2 regions of the Shewanella mytili genome follow, and region 1 is predicted to be linked to the other one. Evidence: predicted binding sites of a transcription regulator. Region 1 holds the regulator's gene; the other holds the start of a gene.

Region 1 (7,550 bases):
CCACAGTTTGCCGCTATCAACGCCGGTAAACAGATGGCCGATGGCCAGCACAAAACTTATCACCATGCCGCCAATCAGGATAGACGTCACCCTATCCACCGCTTTGGTGCTGATGAAAACAATCAGCGCCAGCACGATGGCAAAGAGTAACGCCGCCCCGCTTTGTGGCAGAGCCAACCCCAAACCATTGAGGTAATGGTTAATGATGGAGCCGCCGCCACTGATATAGGCATAAGTGAGGATATACAGTACAAAGGCGATGGAAGCACCGGTGAGCACCCGTCCGAATTGCCCCAGCGTACGGCTGGCGAGGGTGTCAAAACTTGCCCCGGGTTCAAAATGCAAATTGGTTTCCAACAGCAAGAGTCCGGACATCAACATGCAAAACCACACGCCCAGCAGCATCAGCACCGAGTACCCAAACCACATGCCGGCGCCAACCACCGGCAGGGAGAACATGCCCGCCCCCACGGTGGTGCCGGTAATAATCATGGCGCCGCCAAGTAACGACGGCGTTTTGCCGCTAACCTCAGTACTGCTCATTAGGACTCCTGCCTGGACTGAATGCTGTGCTCAATGGTTTTACGCACATCGGCTTGTAACAGTGCATTGGTGTAATCGCGCATCTGCCGGATGCGTTGCTGGCTGTCTGCCCCCTCAAGATACCCCAGCTCTTTTAGGCGGATGCTGAGAGTGGCATACAGTTTTTTGTCGTAAAACTCCGGTGCGGTAATGCCGTGCAGTGCCCCTAAGCGACTGGCAAGCAGGTAACTTTCGCTTTCCAGATCGCCCCGCTCCAACCGGGGACTGGCGGATAACAGGTTAAAGATGATGGCATAACGCTGCAGGGTTTCGCCCATGGTTTCTGCCAGCAGTGCCAGGGCATTTACCCCTTGAGGAGTCACTGCCAGGGTGTCTGGCTTCATGTAACCTGCATCCACAAAACGCTGTAACACCTGCTCGCTATATTGTTGCAGTGCCTGTGGCGATTTTTCCCCTAAAAACAGCTCTGCCTGCAAGAGGGCATAAAATGGCTGCAGTACCGCCTGCAGCTGATTACGGCTGGTCAATTGCAGCTTGAGCAGGCAGTTGGCAAGCAATGCGGGCACCACAAACAAATGCAGCACGTTATTGCGGTAGTAAGTCATGGTGATGGCTACGCGCTCATCCAGTGACACAATGTCCCCCAGGCCGTCATTTGCCACACAGAATTTGTTCAGCGCTATCCCTTGGCGCAGCAACTCCTGGCCGTTGCCATCGGCGACCGAACTGAATCCGGTATAAGGCACCTGACGTAACAGTTCCAGATAGAAGTCCAGCTGGGCTTCAAGCTGTTGCCGCTCCAGCGCATGCTGTTTGGTGGAAAGCAACACCAGACTGGTTAGCGATACCGCTGTTGCTGCTGCGGCATCGTTGATATGGGTCATCACCTGATTGGCCAGATCATTCACCACCGGGGTGAGCCATAACGGTTTCTGCTCCGGATCTTCTGACGTTTCATCCCGCCAGCTAGGTGCCGCTGTGGTTAAGAAATGTTGCAGGTTGATGGGTTCGCCAAAATTCACGTACACCCGGCCAAAATTGCCCAGCTTACGTACTGCACCAAGCACTTGCCACACGGACTCTTTCTGCTTTTTGCGACCACTGAGCTCTTTGAGGTAAGTGGCCACCTCCATCACGTGATCGTACCCCAGATACACCGGCACCAGCGTGACCGGACGGTTGATGCCTCGCAGCACGGAGTTGACCGTCATCGCCAGCATGCCGGTTTTGGGCGCCAGAAGCCGCCCGGTACGGGAGCGTCCACCTTCGGTAAAGTATTCTACTGAATAGCCCTTGGCAAACAGCTGCCCGAGGTATTCCTTAAACACGGTGGTGTACAACTTGTTGCCATTGAAACTGCGACGGATGAAAAAGGCGCCGCCACGGCGAAAAATTGGCCCGGCGGGCCAGAAATTCAGGTTGATGCCCGCCGCAATATGGGGCGGCACCATGCCTTCAAAATACAACAGGTACGACAGCAGCAGATAATCCATGTGGCTGCGATGACAAGGCACATACACGATTTCGTGGCCGTCGCGGTGCAGTTGCCGCACATGTTCGGCGCCGCGAATGGAAATGCCCCAGTACAATTTATGCCACAGCCAGGTCAGCAACCGTTTGCTGATGCGGATCAGGCTGTCTGAATAATCAGCGGCAATTTCATCAAGATAAGATTCTGCCCGGGCTCTGGCTTCCGCCTCCGGGATGTTTTTGCTGCCGGCCTCTTCCAAAATCGCTTTTTGCAGCGCATCGCTATGGAGCAAATCGGCAAACAGGGCTTGCCGATTAGGCAATACCGGGCCGGTCATCACCTTACGCTGGCGACGAAAATGCACCCGCGCCACCCGGGAGAGCTTATGGGCAATGGCTTTGTCTGTACCGTGCTGATCCGCCATCCAGCGCAACGATACCGCATTGGAGAACTGCACAAAATTGTCCCGCCCGAGGAACAGGATCATCCAGAATTTGCGCAGCCAGGTGGGACTTTCCCGCTCAAACACCGCCGCCCGCATGGTGTCGTCTTCCTTGCCGGGGGTTCGCCCCCAATACAAGCTCACCGGCACCAGTTGGATGTCCAGGGTCTTGTCGGATTTATGCAAATTGAGCAGTTGGGTAAAACAGTGCAGAAACGGCATGTCGTCCTTGCGGGCGCCCAGCAACGGCTTGGCACCTTCCAGGCATACTACTCGCGGCAACGCCACGCCGTTCACCTGTAGCGTTTCATAAGGGCTTGGCAGCCCCAGTTTGTCGGTAACGTCCGCCAGCGCGGCAATATCGCTTTGGGATTCGGTTTTCATGACATACGCCATGGGTTTGGAGGGATCCAGATTCAAATCAGTGAATGGATCCTGTGGCACCACCACAGAATGAACCAGCTGCCGCTGCAGCCAGCGCCACGAAGAGCGCCAGAGTGAGTCGTGTTTGGACATCGTTTTTTATAGCATCTAAACCCCAATCAATAACTCGGTAGAATACCAGAATAAGCCAAGGCTTATCCAACAGTCTGACAATTGGTTAATACTTGCACTGCTCAAAATACTGTATATACTAACAGTTACTGTATGAAAAAACAGGAATCAACATGAGACCGCTGACACCACGACAGGCGCAAATCCTGGAGTTGATTAAAACCAACATTGCCGAAACCGGCATGCCCCCTACCCGCGCAGAAATTGCCAGCCGGCTGGGCTTTAAAAGTGCCAATGCGGCAGAGGAACACCTCAAGGCGCTGGCCAAAAAAGGCTGCATTGAGATTATGCCCGGCACCTCCCGTGGGCTGCGCCTGCCCATGGAAGAAGAACAGCCGGAAGAAACCGGGCTGCCGCTGATTGGCCAGGTTGCGGCCGGCGAGCCGATTCTCGCCCAGGAACATGTTGAACAGTATTATCAGGTGGACCCTGCCATGTTCCACCCCAGTGCCGATTTTCTGCTGCGGGTTCGTGGTGACAGCATGAAAAACATCGGCATTCTGGAAGGCGACTTGCTGGCAGTACACAAAATGCAAGATGCCCACAACGGCCAGGTGGTGGTTGCCCGGGTGGATGATGATGTGACCGTGAAGCGCTTTGAGAAAAAGGGCAACATTGTACTGCTGCATCCGGAAAATGACGAATACCAACCGATCCGCGTTGACCTGAGCTGTCAGCCCTTGACCATTGAAGGTCTGGCAGTGGGAATCATCCGCAACGGAGACTGGTTATGAGCACTCTCATGGGAAAGGCCCCGGAGCACCCCGGACTATGGCAGGATGCTGCCTATGTGGCTGAGCACAGCTGGCAGCAAACGGAAATTACCAGCCTTGTCACTCACTCTCAGGGACGACAGGAGCTGCAGCAACTCAGTACGCAGCTGGCCCGCTTAAGTCAGCTTGGCCGCTGGATTGTGCTGATTAACCCGGAAAACGCCATCGGCTATAAAGAGTTGCTGGCAGATGCCGGCGTGCGCATGGACCGAGTGTTATTGGTGCGGGCCCGGGATGAAGTGGAAGCCTTATGGGCCATGGAAAAAGCCCTGACCAGCGGTACCTCCAGTGCGGTGATAAGCTGGGTGGAACAGCTGGATCACAAAGACAAGCGCCGCTTGCAACTGGTGGCCAAAAGCGCCAGGGCCATGGGCATAGTGCTGGAAAACAACCCGATGGCCGCAGAGCCGGCCTCGTTGTTTCCCAAACTGCAAGCCGTGCACTAAAGCCGATTTGCCGGGAGGGCCACTGCACCACTTTACGGCGAGTAAAATGGCGCATTGGAATACAGGATAACGTTGCAGGCCTCGAAGCTTTACTCATGGTTTAACTCTTGGTTTAAGTACGAGTTAACCCCATAAAAAACGCAGCATCCGCTGCGTTTTTTATGACACCACGAAATGCAAAATGACGTTATGCCTTTGACCCATTTCATATCGGGCGGTAATTACTCTTTCAGCCAGTGTCCGGGATGTGGGGTGTAATAAACGCTCACCCGCTCGGGAGCAGTACATGTGGGCAGCATGGCATCTGGCTCCAACAGGAACCAATTACGCCGATGTGCCCTTCCCATGTTTCGGCCCTTGCTCATATCAAAACAGCTGAGTTTTTCATTATCAGCCACCAGCAGATAGCGTTTCTGGCCTTGCTGCAACCAGCGCCAGGCATTGCGCTCCTGCTCTGCCACCGGTGCCAGATAACTGAAGTGGGTAATATCCAGCGGTGAAAACAGAATGAACTGCTCTTTGAAATGCACCAACCCCAGTTGGGCATCAGCACCAACCACCTCTGCGGTATGCTGCAAAACGGCTTTTGGGGTACGTACGGCATCCAGTAACAGGGAACCCCAACTGGTAAACACCATCCAGCCAATAAAGGTAACCACCCCGGCGCGAACCAATGAAAAACCGTGACGGCTTTTCCATAACACCACCAGCCACAGCGCCGCCATGGTCAATAGCATATAGCCAAAGTGGCGGACATCATCGGTATAATCCGCCAGTTTTCTCAGCAGCCAGGGAGACTCGATAACGGCCATCACCCCGACGATCGCCACCACGGCGGTGACGAACCACAACAGCCCTGACACCAGCCATTCAAACCAGCGCCGCTGCCCCACCCCTTGCAAAGCGGCGGCCATCACCAACGCTGCCATGGGCAACGCAGGTAAAATATACAGGTTACGTTTGCCGGGACTGATGCTGAAAAATAAAATCACCAGCCCCACCCATACCAGCAAAATGACAATTTGCGGGTCTTGCTTCAGCCGTGCCACAAAGGTTTTCCAATGGGCCAACGCCAAAAAGGGCAATGGAAACCACAACCAGGGGATCACACTGACTACAAAAAAATACCAGGGCTTGATATGGTGCCAGGCATTGGCATAACGCTGCCCCGTTTGTTTGAACAGGATATTGTTCATGTAAGCGGTATATTCCGGTGCATTATGCTGCAACACCGTCAGCACCATGGGCACCAGCCAGGCGGCAATCACCGCCAGCATTACCAGTGGCCCCGCCACCGCTCGCCAGCGCCAGCTTTGCCGGTACAGTTGCCGGCGCCAGGCATAAAACCCCAAGGGCAGTAACATCAGCAGGGGTAAAAAACCCACGCCTTTGGTAATCACCCCAAGCCCCATGAAAGCCCAGGCAATAAAATACCATGTCCAGTTTGGCCCCAGCATGAAATGGCGAATGAGACCGTAACAACCCACGGTTATCCAGCACATCACCATGGCGTCTATCTGGGCGCTTTTGGTCTGCAATAAAAACTGGGGCACCAGCATCAGCAGTAATGCCGCATTGCGGCCAGTGCGCACATTCCATAAGCGGGCGCCCAGGTCGTACACCAGCATGACGGTCAACAAGCCGGACAAGGCATTGGGCAGCAAAAACGCCAGTTTGAGATTACCAAGCACCAAGTAAAACAGCGCAATGGCCCACATGAACACCGGAGGTTTGTCAGGATAAAACTCGCCGCCGCGACTGGGAAACAGCCACTGCCCGTTGTTTACCATCTCCCGAGCGGCCTCAACAAAACGTGGCTCATCTGCCGGCCATGGCGAACGAAAGCCCACGCCCAGTAACATCACCACCAGCGTTAACCAAAACAGCGCCCAAAACACCCGGCGATAATCATCCGACTCGAAAGGTTTCAGCAAAAAAGTCATTGAGCGGTCTCTTCATTTTCAGAAATCAGCTCACCCACTTGGCGCTGCAGGCGGCTACGATAGAGGTATGTGCCAATAATGCTGGACACCAAAAACAGGGCGATGCTGATGATCAGCTGCACATGATCCGACAGCCCCACCCCGGCACCCGCATAGGCAAAAATCAACATTTGGGGCAGATAACCCACGGCGCTGCCGAACAAAAACCCCCGGGCGGGCACATGGGTAGCGCCGGCAAAAAGATTGGTTAACAGGTTACTGCCCACGGGCAAAAGACGGATCATCAACACTTTGAGCCAGGTGTTATGGATCACCAGGGACTCAAATTTTTGCAGTTTGCGGCCAAAGCGCTTTTGCAAACTGCTGCGAAAGGTTAAACGTGCCACATAAAAACTGAGCACACAGCCCAACAACGCGGCCAGGGTGGAATACAGCGCCCCTTGCCAGCCACCCAAGGCAAACCCGAAAACAAATGCAATCATCTGCCTGGGGCCTCCGGCAGCAGTAAACAAGGCGCCGGCCACCAGTAACAATCCCCAGCCATAAAGGCCGTTGGTTTTTACAAAATAAGCCACCCAGTTGCTGTCGGTGAGATGTTCAAACCAGCCTTCCTTTACAGCCCAGGCCAGCATGAACAGGATGGCGGTGACCACAGCAGCTTTTGCCAGACGCTTCACGCCATTATGGCTGATGACTGTCAACGCGTTCAATCTCCGCAATTTTTGCCCGGCGAATAAGCCACATCACGCCCAGAATGTCCACAATACCCACCCACATGCGATTCCATGCGGTGTACTTGGAAACCCCAGCGCCCCTATCCCGGTGGTTCACCACGGAAATGAATACCTCACCGCCCATGCGCCGCACCAAAGCCGGTATATAACGGTGCATGTGATTAAAATAGGGAAGTTGCAAAAAGGTGTCCCGGGGGAACAGCTTCAAGCCACAGCCGGTGTCGGGCACCCCGTCATGCAGCATGGCATTACGCACCTTGTTGGCAATGCGCGACTGAAAACGTTTCCAGGCAGTGTCTTTGCGGTTTTTACGGTATCCGGCAATGCAGAAATGTGGTGTCTGAATGCTTTCGGTTAACTTGAGCATGGCGGGAATGTCCGCCGGATCGTTTTGCCCGTCCGCATCCAGCGTCACTATGTACTGGCCGGTGGCATGACGCACCCCGGTGCAAACCGCCGTACTCTGGCCGGTGCTGCGACGATGGACGATGGCTTTGGCATTACAGCCATTTTTATTGGCGGTATCCATGACTTCCTGCGCAGTGCCGTCACTGCTGCCGTCATCCACCACCAGAATTTCAAATTCACTAAGACCCTGTAGAGACTGACAAATTTCATCCATCAGCGGCCCGATATTGCCCGC
Region 2 (7,550 bases), on a different contig from region 1:
TTTACATTACAATATAATTTAAAATGTGACAACAATCTTATTGAAAATGAGCTAACTCATGTATTGTATGGTTTTTTTATGAGTTTCCATGTATAAACCCTTTAGAAGTTGAAGATTATAAGTGGGTCGAACTGAAATCATTAAAAGAAGATCTGGTTTTAAATTCTCAAAGCTATACTCCATGGTTTAGTCTTTTGTTTGATAAATTCTTACAGTTTAATTTTTGTAATAAAAGTTAATATTTAATTATAGAGAATAAAAATGGCTATACTTAAAAAAATCATCCCTCCTGTTTTATTTATATTTTTAATTTCATGCAGTAGCATGCCAATAAGTACTATGTTTAAACTATATAGCATAAATCCGCTCAGCATTGATGCTGAACAGATTGCTGTTGCGGTCGTTTCACCACAATACATAGGGGTTAAAGATGGGGATGTTGTTTTAACTATAAAGTTTAAGTCTGACAATCCCAATATGAATTTCAATGATCGCTATTATGTGAAGGTTAGTTCAAATCCTATTTACTCTGAAGAACTCTCACACATATCAAAAAGTGATAACCATATTGTTTTTTTGAAGTTATCTCCAGATGATGTTAAAAATTTAAATTCAAAATTAAAAAAAGTCAGAGAGTATCGTGCTAATAGCTCAGAAGGAGCTGGTAGTATGAATCTTGAAATTTTATCTGCTTGTTCTATTGGACAAAATAATAATTACATTAATGAATCTATTGATGTATATTTGAAAACATCGATTAAAGATGATTTTTTTATATTTCTAGATAACATTAAAACAGATAACTTAAGAGATGCAAATAATTGTAATTAAAATAAACCATTGTCTTAATTAATATGTGCTTAGCACTGAGGAATCCCCTGATGATTTAGATAAAAATCATCAGGGGATTCCTCAGTGCATTGTATTAAAGAGAGCCAACGTTCAAAAAACAATAGCCGTTTTGTTAACCATCAGAAAACACAGTCTCCAGCCATTCAATAAATACTTTTACCCGTGAAGCATGCTGCCTATTACGCGGGTACAAAATAGATACCGGAGAAGGAGTGGATGGATAATTTTCAAGTATTGAAGTCAGCATACCGTTTTTTATATCGGATTGAACATGGTAACGGGGAACCTGGATAATACCTAAGCCAAGTCTCGCTGCCGCCACTAATGTTTCCGCAGCGTTTACAGTGAGTGACACTTTTAGAGAAACAGTTTTAACCGTCTTTTCAAGCCTAAACTCCAGCGGCATTGCCACGCTGCTCCCTGTTGCCCGGAAGCCTACCATTTTATGGGTTTTGAGATCACTTATATCATGTGGGGTACCAAATGATTTCAGATACTCAGGAGAAGCCACTGTAACCTCTTCCAATAACGCAATTTTTTTGGCCACTAAGTCTTCTGATTTCGGTGTTCCAACCCGGATGACACAATCAATACCCTCACGAATAACGTCTGAAAATCGGTCCCCCTCACTCATATACAGGTCAATATCTGGGTATGCACATAAAAACTGGGGGAGTTTAGGCATTAAAAAGTGGCGAGCCAGCGTGCCATGTACATCGACCCGTAAAACGCCTTTGGGCTTTATGCCTGAAAACACGGTTTCTGCATCTTCCACGTCCTGGATTATCGATAAGCACCGTCGGTAAAATGCATCGCCATCTATGGTTGGGATGACTTGTCGGGTTGTGCGCTCAAGTAAAACAACACCAATTCTTTTTTCAAGCCTCTTAACAACATCCGTGACTGTCGAACGGGCAATATTCAAATCTTCAGCAGCTGCGGTAAAGCTCTGCCTCTCCAAAACCCGCGTAAACACGCGCATTGCATCGATTCTGTCCATAATTGTTCATATTTTTCGGATAGTGATTCCGAATTGTAGCTAATTATTAGAAATATTAAGAATGATATTTTCTCAGTCGCTCTAGTGAACAACCAATTCTGAGGAATAGTGATGAAAGATTTTAATCAAGTGGCTTTAATTACCGGTGCGTCACGAGGCATTGGTGCCAGTATCGCAAAGCGCTTGGCACGTGATGGTTTTGCAGTTGTAGTGAATTATGCCGGCAGTGAAATCGCTGCAAGAGAAGTCGTCGCGCAAATTACAAAAGTTGGTGGCCGGGCAATTGCTTACCAGGCTGATGTATCTGATGCCGCTTTGGTGAGTGCCATGTTCGACCATGTGGAATCCACATGGGGGAATGTTGATGTGTTAGTGAATAACGCCGGGATCATGGAACTTCAACCTCTTGCCAAAGCGGATACGCAACATGTCGATAGGCAAATTGATATTAACCTCAAGGGAACAATCAACACACTGCGAGAGGCTTCAGTACGACTGAACAATGGTGGACGTGTGATCAACTTATCGACCAGTGTTGTCGGTCTCAAGCTTGAGAATTATGGTGTTTACGCCGCAACAAAGGCGGCGGTAGAAACACTCACAGCGATCATGGCCAAAGAGATGCAAGGTAAAAATATTACGGTCAACGCGATTGCTCCGGGACCGACAGCAACTGAACTGTTTTTAAACGGAAAAACGCACGAGTTGATAGGCCGTATGGCCAAAATGAATCCGCTTGAGAGACTTGGTACACCAAATGATATTGCATCGGTAGTGTCGTTCCTCGCAAGTACAGATGGGGGATGGGTTAATGGTCAAGTATTGCGTGCCAATGGCGGCGTCATTTAAGGGGTGAACGATGTCAAAAAAATCATGTTGGTTACTGGTTCATCTAGTGGATTTGGGCATATGACGTTTGAACCTGCCGAAGCCTTTACACCAGAGCAGAGGCCATAAAATATTTAGTGTAAATGGCTGTTGCTCATCACCATACACGGTTACCGTACATGCCCATGAACCGTGTCATGGCTGGCTTCCGGTCCCTTAGAGGCATTGTCCACTTTTTCGCTATCTGGTGTAACGCCAGATACAGCAACTTCATTACCGCCTCATCATTCGGGAATGACCGTCTGGATTACGGGAATTGCCGATGTTTTTATCAGTGACATCATGTTTGGCATAGCCATTGGCTACGGGCATGAACAGCCTGTGGCCAATGGCTTGCAACGTGTCCATAAAAGCGGTGTAAACCCGGAGCAAAGCGGGGGATGGCTAACACATTACTGCACTAAATTTCCATTCTGGGGCGTTGTCGGTTATTTTATGTTTGCACGGTTTATGCATATCCTCCTGACCCGAGGCGGCATACGTTTAACAAAATGCATTTAATATATTGATAATGAATAGGAAAATAGATTTATGAGCAGTTTACCACCTTGTCCAAAATGTAATTCCGAATATACATATGAAGATGGTGTAATGCTAGTGTGCCCAGAATGTGGTCATGAGTGGTCTCTCAATGCTGAAGAACACGTTGAAGAAGAGGCCAGTGTAAAAGATGCCAACGGCGCCGTACTGAATGATGGTGATACGGTAACCGTGATTAAGGATCTGAAGATAAAGGGGTCTTCACTTGTGGTGAAAGTGGGTACCAAGGTGAAAAATATCCGTCTGGTGGATGGCGATCATAATATCGATTGCAAAATTGCCGGTATTGGCGCCATGCAGCTTAAATCAGAGTTTGTCAAAAAAGTCTAAAAACCCTTAAGCATGTTGTTATCCGGTGTGACGCAATCAACCGGGTAACAAGGTGCCCGTTTGGTCAGCCCCCAATTCAATCCGTTTAATTGGCGGCTGATACCCGGTAATGCCCATCACGCCAATGCTGTCGCTTGTTCTCGCGGTAAGTGCCCGTAGTCACAAGTGCGGCTAAATATTCAGCTCAAGTTGCTGTTCATGCTGCCCGTGTAACGTCTCAACGCCCGCGCTTAACCCGGCGGCAATCCCCACAAGACGAATGCCCCGCCCCTGTGCCCGCTGTAGTGCCTGGGTTAACAATGAGCTGAGCAGATAGGGGGATAAAGCTGTTGCCCGGCTTTCAATGGTGGTCTGGCGAAAATCGGCAAATTTCAATTTAACCACCAGCTTGCCTATCTGGCGTCCGGCAGCGTAGCGTTGCAACCTGCTTGCCAGTTCCTTGATTAAGCCTTGCAGCACCTGCCAGCACTGTTCCTGGGTGAAAATGTCCTGTGCAAGTGTGGTTTCCACTCCCACGGATTTACGCACCCGATGAGGATTTAATGCCCGTTCATCAATGCCAAATGCCCGTTGGTACAATGCATGGCCGAATTTGCCAAATTGCGCCACCAGCTGATGCTCGGGAAAGCGCTGCACATCTTTGCAGGTATAGAGTTGCCATTGAGCCAAACGGGCGGCGGTTACTTTGCCCACACCGGGTATTTTATGCAGTGGCAACGAGGCCACAAAGGATGGCAGGGTCTCTGGCGTTACCACAAACTGGCCGTTGGGCTTGTTGATGTCCGAGGCCACTTTTGCCAAAAATTTTACCGGTGCCACGCCTGCCGAGGCCGTCAAGCCGGTTTGCTGCAGTATATCGGCCCGAATGGCGCTGGCGATACGGGTAGCGGAGCCCTGAAACAAGGCACAATCCGAGACGTCCAGAAACGCTTCATCTAATGATAACGGTTCAATCACCGCGCTATATTGCAGGAAAATCTCGCGAATTTGCTGGGATATGGCTTTATATTCCGCCATCCGCCCTGGCCGCAGTATAAGGTTAGGACACAGTTTCAAGGCATAAGCGGTGGCCATGGCGGAATGGATGCCGAATTTTCTGGCTTCATAATTACAGGTGCTGATCACGCCGCGACGTTCACGACTGCCCCCCACCGCCAGGGGTTTTCCCCGATATTGAGGAAAGTCACGCATTTCTACGGCGGCATAAAAGCAGTCCATGTCGATGTGAATGATTTTCTTCATGCCATGATTTGGTAACCCATCATACAAATACTGTATAAACAAACAGTATCAAAGTAAAGCCATAAAAAAAGGGAGCCAAGCTCCCCTCTTTAATAAACGATAAGCCACCGCGTTAACTGGTACGGAATTGATTGATGTTACTGGTCAATGCCCGGCTCACGGTGCGAAAGGCCCGCATCTGTTCCACCAGCGCCTCACTGGCAGTAAGGGTTTCATCAGAATGCTCGCGCACCTCTTCAATGTTGTGGGCAACCTCTTCGGCCACGACGGCCTGCTGCCCGATAGCGGATGTGATTTCAGCGGTTTGCTGCTGAATGTCATTAATGGCACTGGTGATTTCATCCAGTACCGCTTCCACTTGTACGGTCAGTGTCCGGCCGTTTTCGGCTTGTGTTACACCTGCCTCCATCACCTGCTCTGCCTGTTGCGCCTGGGTTTGCAGGGTTTGGATGATATCCTGAATGTTGCTGGTGGAGTCTTGTGTACGGGAAGCCAAGGTGCGCACCTCATCGGCCACGACCGCAAAACCACGCCCCTGTTCACCGGCTCTGGCCGCCTCAATGGCGGCATTGAGGGCCAGCAGGTTGGTTTGTTCCGCAATGGCACGGATAACACTCAGCACCTCACCAATCTCTTCTGAGCTGCTTTTAAGCTGCCGAATAACGCCGGCAGCAGAGTGCACCTGTTCAGACAAGGAATGCATGCCGTTTGCCGCCTGTTGCACGGTACTTACACCTGCCAGTGCCTGTTGATGGGCGGCATCGGCAGAATCTGCCGTGCGCTGCGCCCCGGCTGCCATCTCCTGGCTGGTATGGGCCATTTCGGTGGCAGCGGTGGCAACGGAGGCAATTTGCTGTTTTTGCGCCCTGACGGAGCTGAGTGATTGCTCGCACACCGCCACGGAATCATCCACGCCTTTGTCCACTTCATCGGTAAGCTGCCGGGTTTCTTTGAGCATGCCCTCCACTTTGGCGGCAAATTTGTTAAAGGCGGCGCTCAGGCGCCCCAATTCATCTTCGCGTTTCATCTCAATACGCCGTGACAAGTCGCCTTCGCCATCGGCAATATCTTCCAGCGCATGCAGCAATTCCCTCAAATGGCGGCGAAACGGTTGCAGTACCACGGTAACAACCAGCCCCACCAACAAAATAATGCCAATGGATAACAGGGTGGTTTGCCAGACTTTTTGCTTAACCGGCGCCTGGAATACGCCATCTGGCAGCATAAAGCCCAGATACCAGCGCACTTGGGGATAATCGCTGCTGATGCTGACAAAACTGACATGTTGCAATTGCCCCTGATACATCACTTCGGCAATACCGCGTCCCCGTGCCTGAATTTGCTGTTTGAGCGCGGCAAAACCGCTGTTATCGCCCGGTTGGGCATCCACTTGGGCAATGTCACTGCCCGGCATGAAAGACTGAGTAAACCCGGGAAAATACACCAGTTTGCCTTGCTCGGTCATCAGAAAGGCTTGCCCTTCTCCCTGGTATTTAATGGGGGATAACAGGTGTTTGCCTATGGTATCGATAAGAATGTCCATGCCGCCAATCCCAACCAGTTGGCCGGCGGGGTTTTTAACCACGGTTTTCACCGTGGCCGACACGGTACCATCGTTGGCATCCACGGCAGGGTCGGCAACAAACAAGCCGTTTTTATTAATGGACTCCTGCCACCAGGGGCGTTTGTTGGTGTAATAATCGGGGTCATCCTCATAACGGCCATTGAGATCGAAATATTCAAAGGTATGGGCCGAGCCTAAAAACACCGACTTTATGTCTTTGTTGCGTTCAGAGAAAAAGCGGAAATACTTCACCAGTGCCTGATATTGCTCGTCCTGGCTCAGATCGGCTCCTCGTTGCTGGTAACCATCAAACCAGTTAACCACCCAGGGGTTGGCAAAAATGGTGTGGATAATCTGCCCTTTGGCATAAAAATAGTTGCCAATTTCCTGGGCTTTCAATTCCAGCATGGCAGCAATATCGTTATCGATACGCACACGGGTTGAATCACTGTCGGTTTTCACCATAAAAGCGGCAATGGTGGTGAGCAAAATGGCCAACGCGCCGGCAATGGCCACAACCAACTGACGGCTTAATGAACGTTTGATCTGTAACATCAGGGTTCCTGTTCTTGCTTTTGTTATTGAGGAACGCACAATGTATCAAAAGCTACAGCTTACGTTTAGTTAAAATTTACGTAACAAGGTGTTTAAATTCTTATAAATGTAAAAAATAACGCCATCTGAATATCCTAACGTTAGTTATTCTGCACAAATGTGGCACAAATGCCCTGCAAGTGCGGATATGCCATGGTTCTGCAATAAATTTGCTTAACGGCACACGGGAATATTCAAAGGAAATAAAGTAGCAAAACCTTCAGTTTGGTAGGGAAATAACATAAAAGCGGTTTTCTGGGCATTGTTAAGGGTTAATACAAGCTAAAGCCTTATGCCAAATGCTCCGGCTTCAGGAAGCATGACAGTTTGCCTTAATCTCAATACAGATGTTATGCGAGAGTGGTGCCCCATGGCGCTGCACCATGCAAACAGCAGTGCCAAGCTGGATGCCAAACAACAATGCCCGCAACAATGCGGGCATGGATGCAAGATGGATAGCCAACTTACATTTTGGACTGCAGGTAATTTGCCAACCCTATCTGCTTTATCAGCCCCAGCTGTTTTTCCAGCCAGTACATG

Evidence for each region. Region 1 encodes LexA, which represses DNA repair genes until DNA is damaged. Its sites were predicted from a motif close to TACTGTATNNNNATACAGTA; they were not measured.
Region 2: a site for LexA is predicted at 4,881-4,900, ahead of dinB (DNA polymerase IV). Genes of this name have one in related genera too.

Annotation. Positions count from the first base shown of each region.
Region 1 covers NZ_JBKOUD010000011.1:87,598-95,147, forward strand. Annotated here, with positions in the region: gene mtr (tryptophan permease) at 1-543, opposite strand, end outside; gene plsB (glycerol-3-phosphate 1-O-acyltransferase PlsB) at 543-2,972, opposite strand; gene lexA (transcriptional repressor LexA) at 3,125-3,745, shown strand; gene ACIDEJ_RS11740 (cell division inhibitor SulA) at 3,742-4,230, shown strand; gene ACIDEJ_RS11745 (ArnT family glycosyltransferase) at 4,452-6,173, opposite strand; gene ACIDEJ_RS11750 (TVP38/TMEM64 family protein) at 6,170-6,850, opposite strand; gene ACIDEJ_RS11755 (glycosyltransferase family 2 protein) at 6,855-7,550, opposite strand, start outside.
Region 2 covers NZ_JBKOUD010000010.1:24,986-32,535, forward strand. Annotated here, with positions in the region: gene ACIDEJ_RS10720 (NUDIX domain-containing protein) at 1-96, shown strand, start outside; gene ACIDEJ_RS10725 (hypothetical protein) at 262-831, shown strand; gene ACIDEJ_RS10730 (LysR family transcriptional regulator) at 965-1,852, opposite strand; gene ACIDEJ_RS10735 (SDR family oxidoreductase) at 1,964-2,701, shown strand; partial or broken gene ACIDEJ_RS10740 (IS256 family transposase) at 2,838-2,987, opposite strand; gene ACIDEJ_RS10745 (hypothetical protein) at 2,975-3,241, shown strand; gene ACIDEJ_RS10750 (zinc ribbon domain-containing protein YjdM) at 3,272-3,610, shown strand; gene dinB (DNA polymerase IV) at 3,782-4,852, opposite strand; gene ACIDEJ_RS10760 (methyl-accepting chemotaxis protein) at 4,965-6,971, opposite strand; gene bfr (bacterioferritin) at 7,475-7,550, opposite strand, start outside.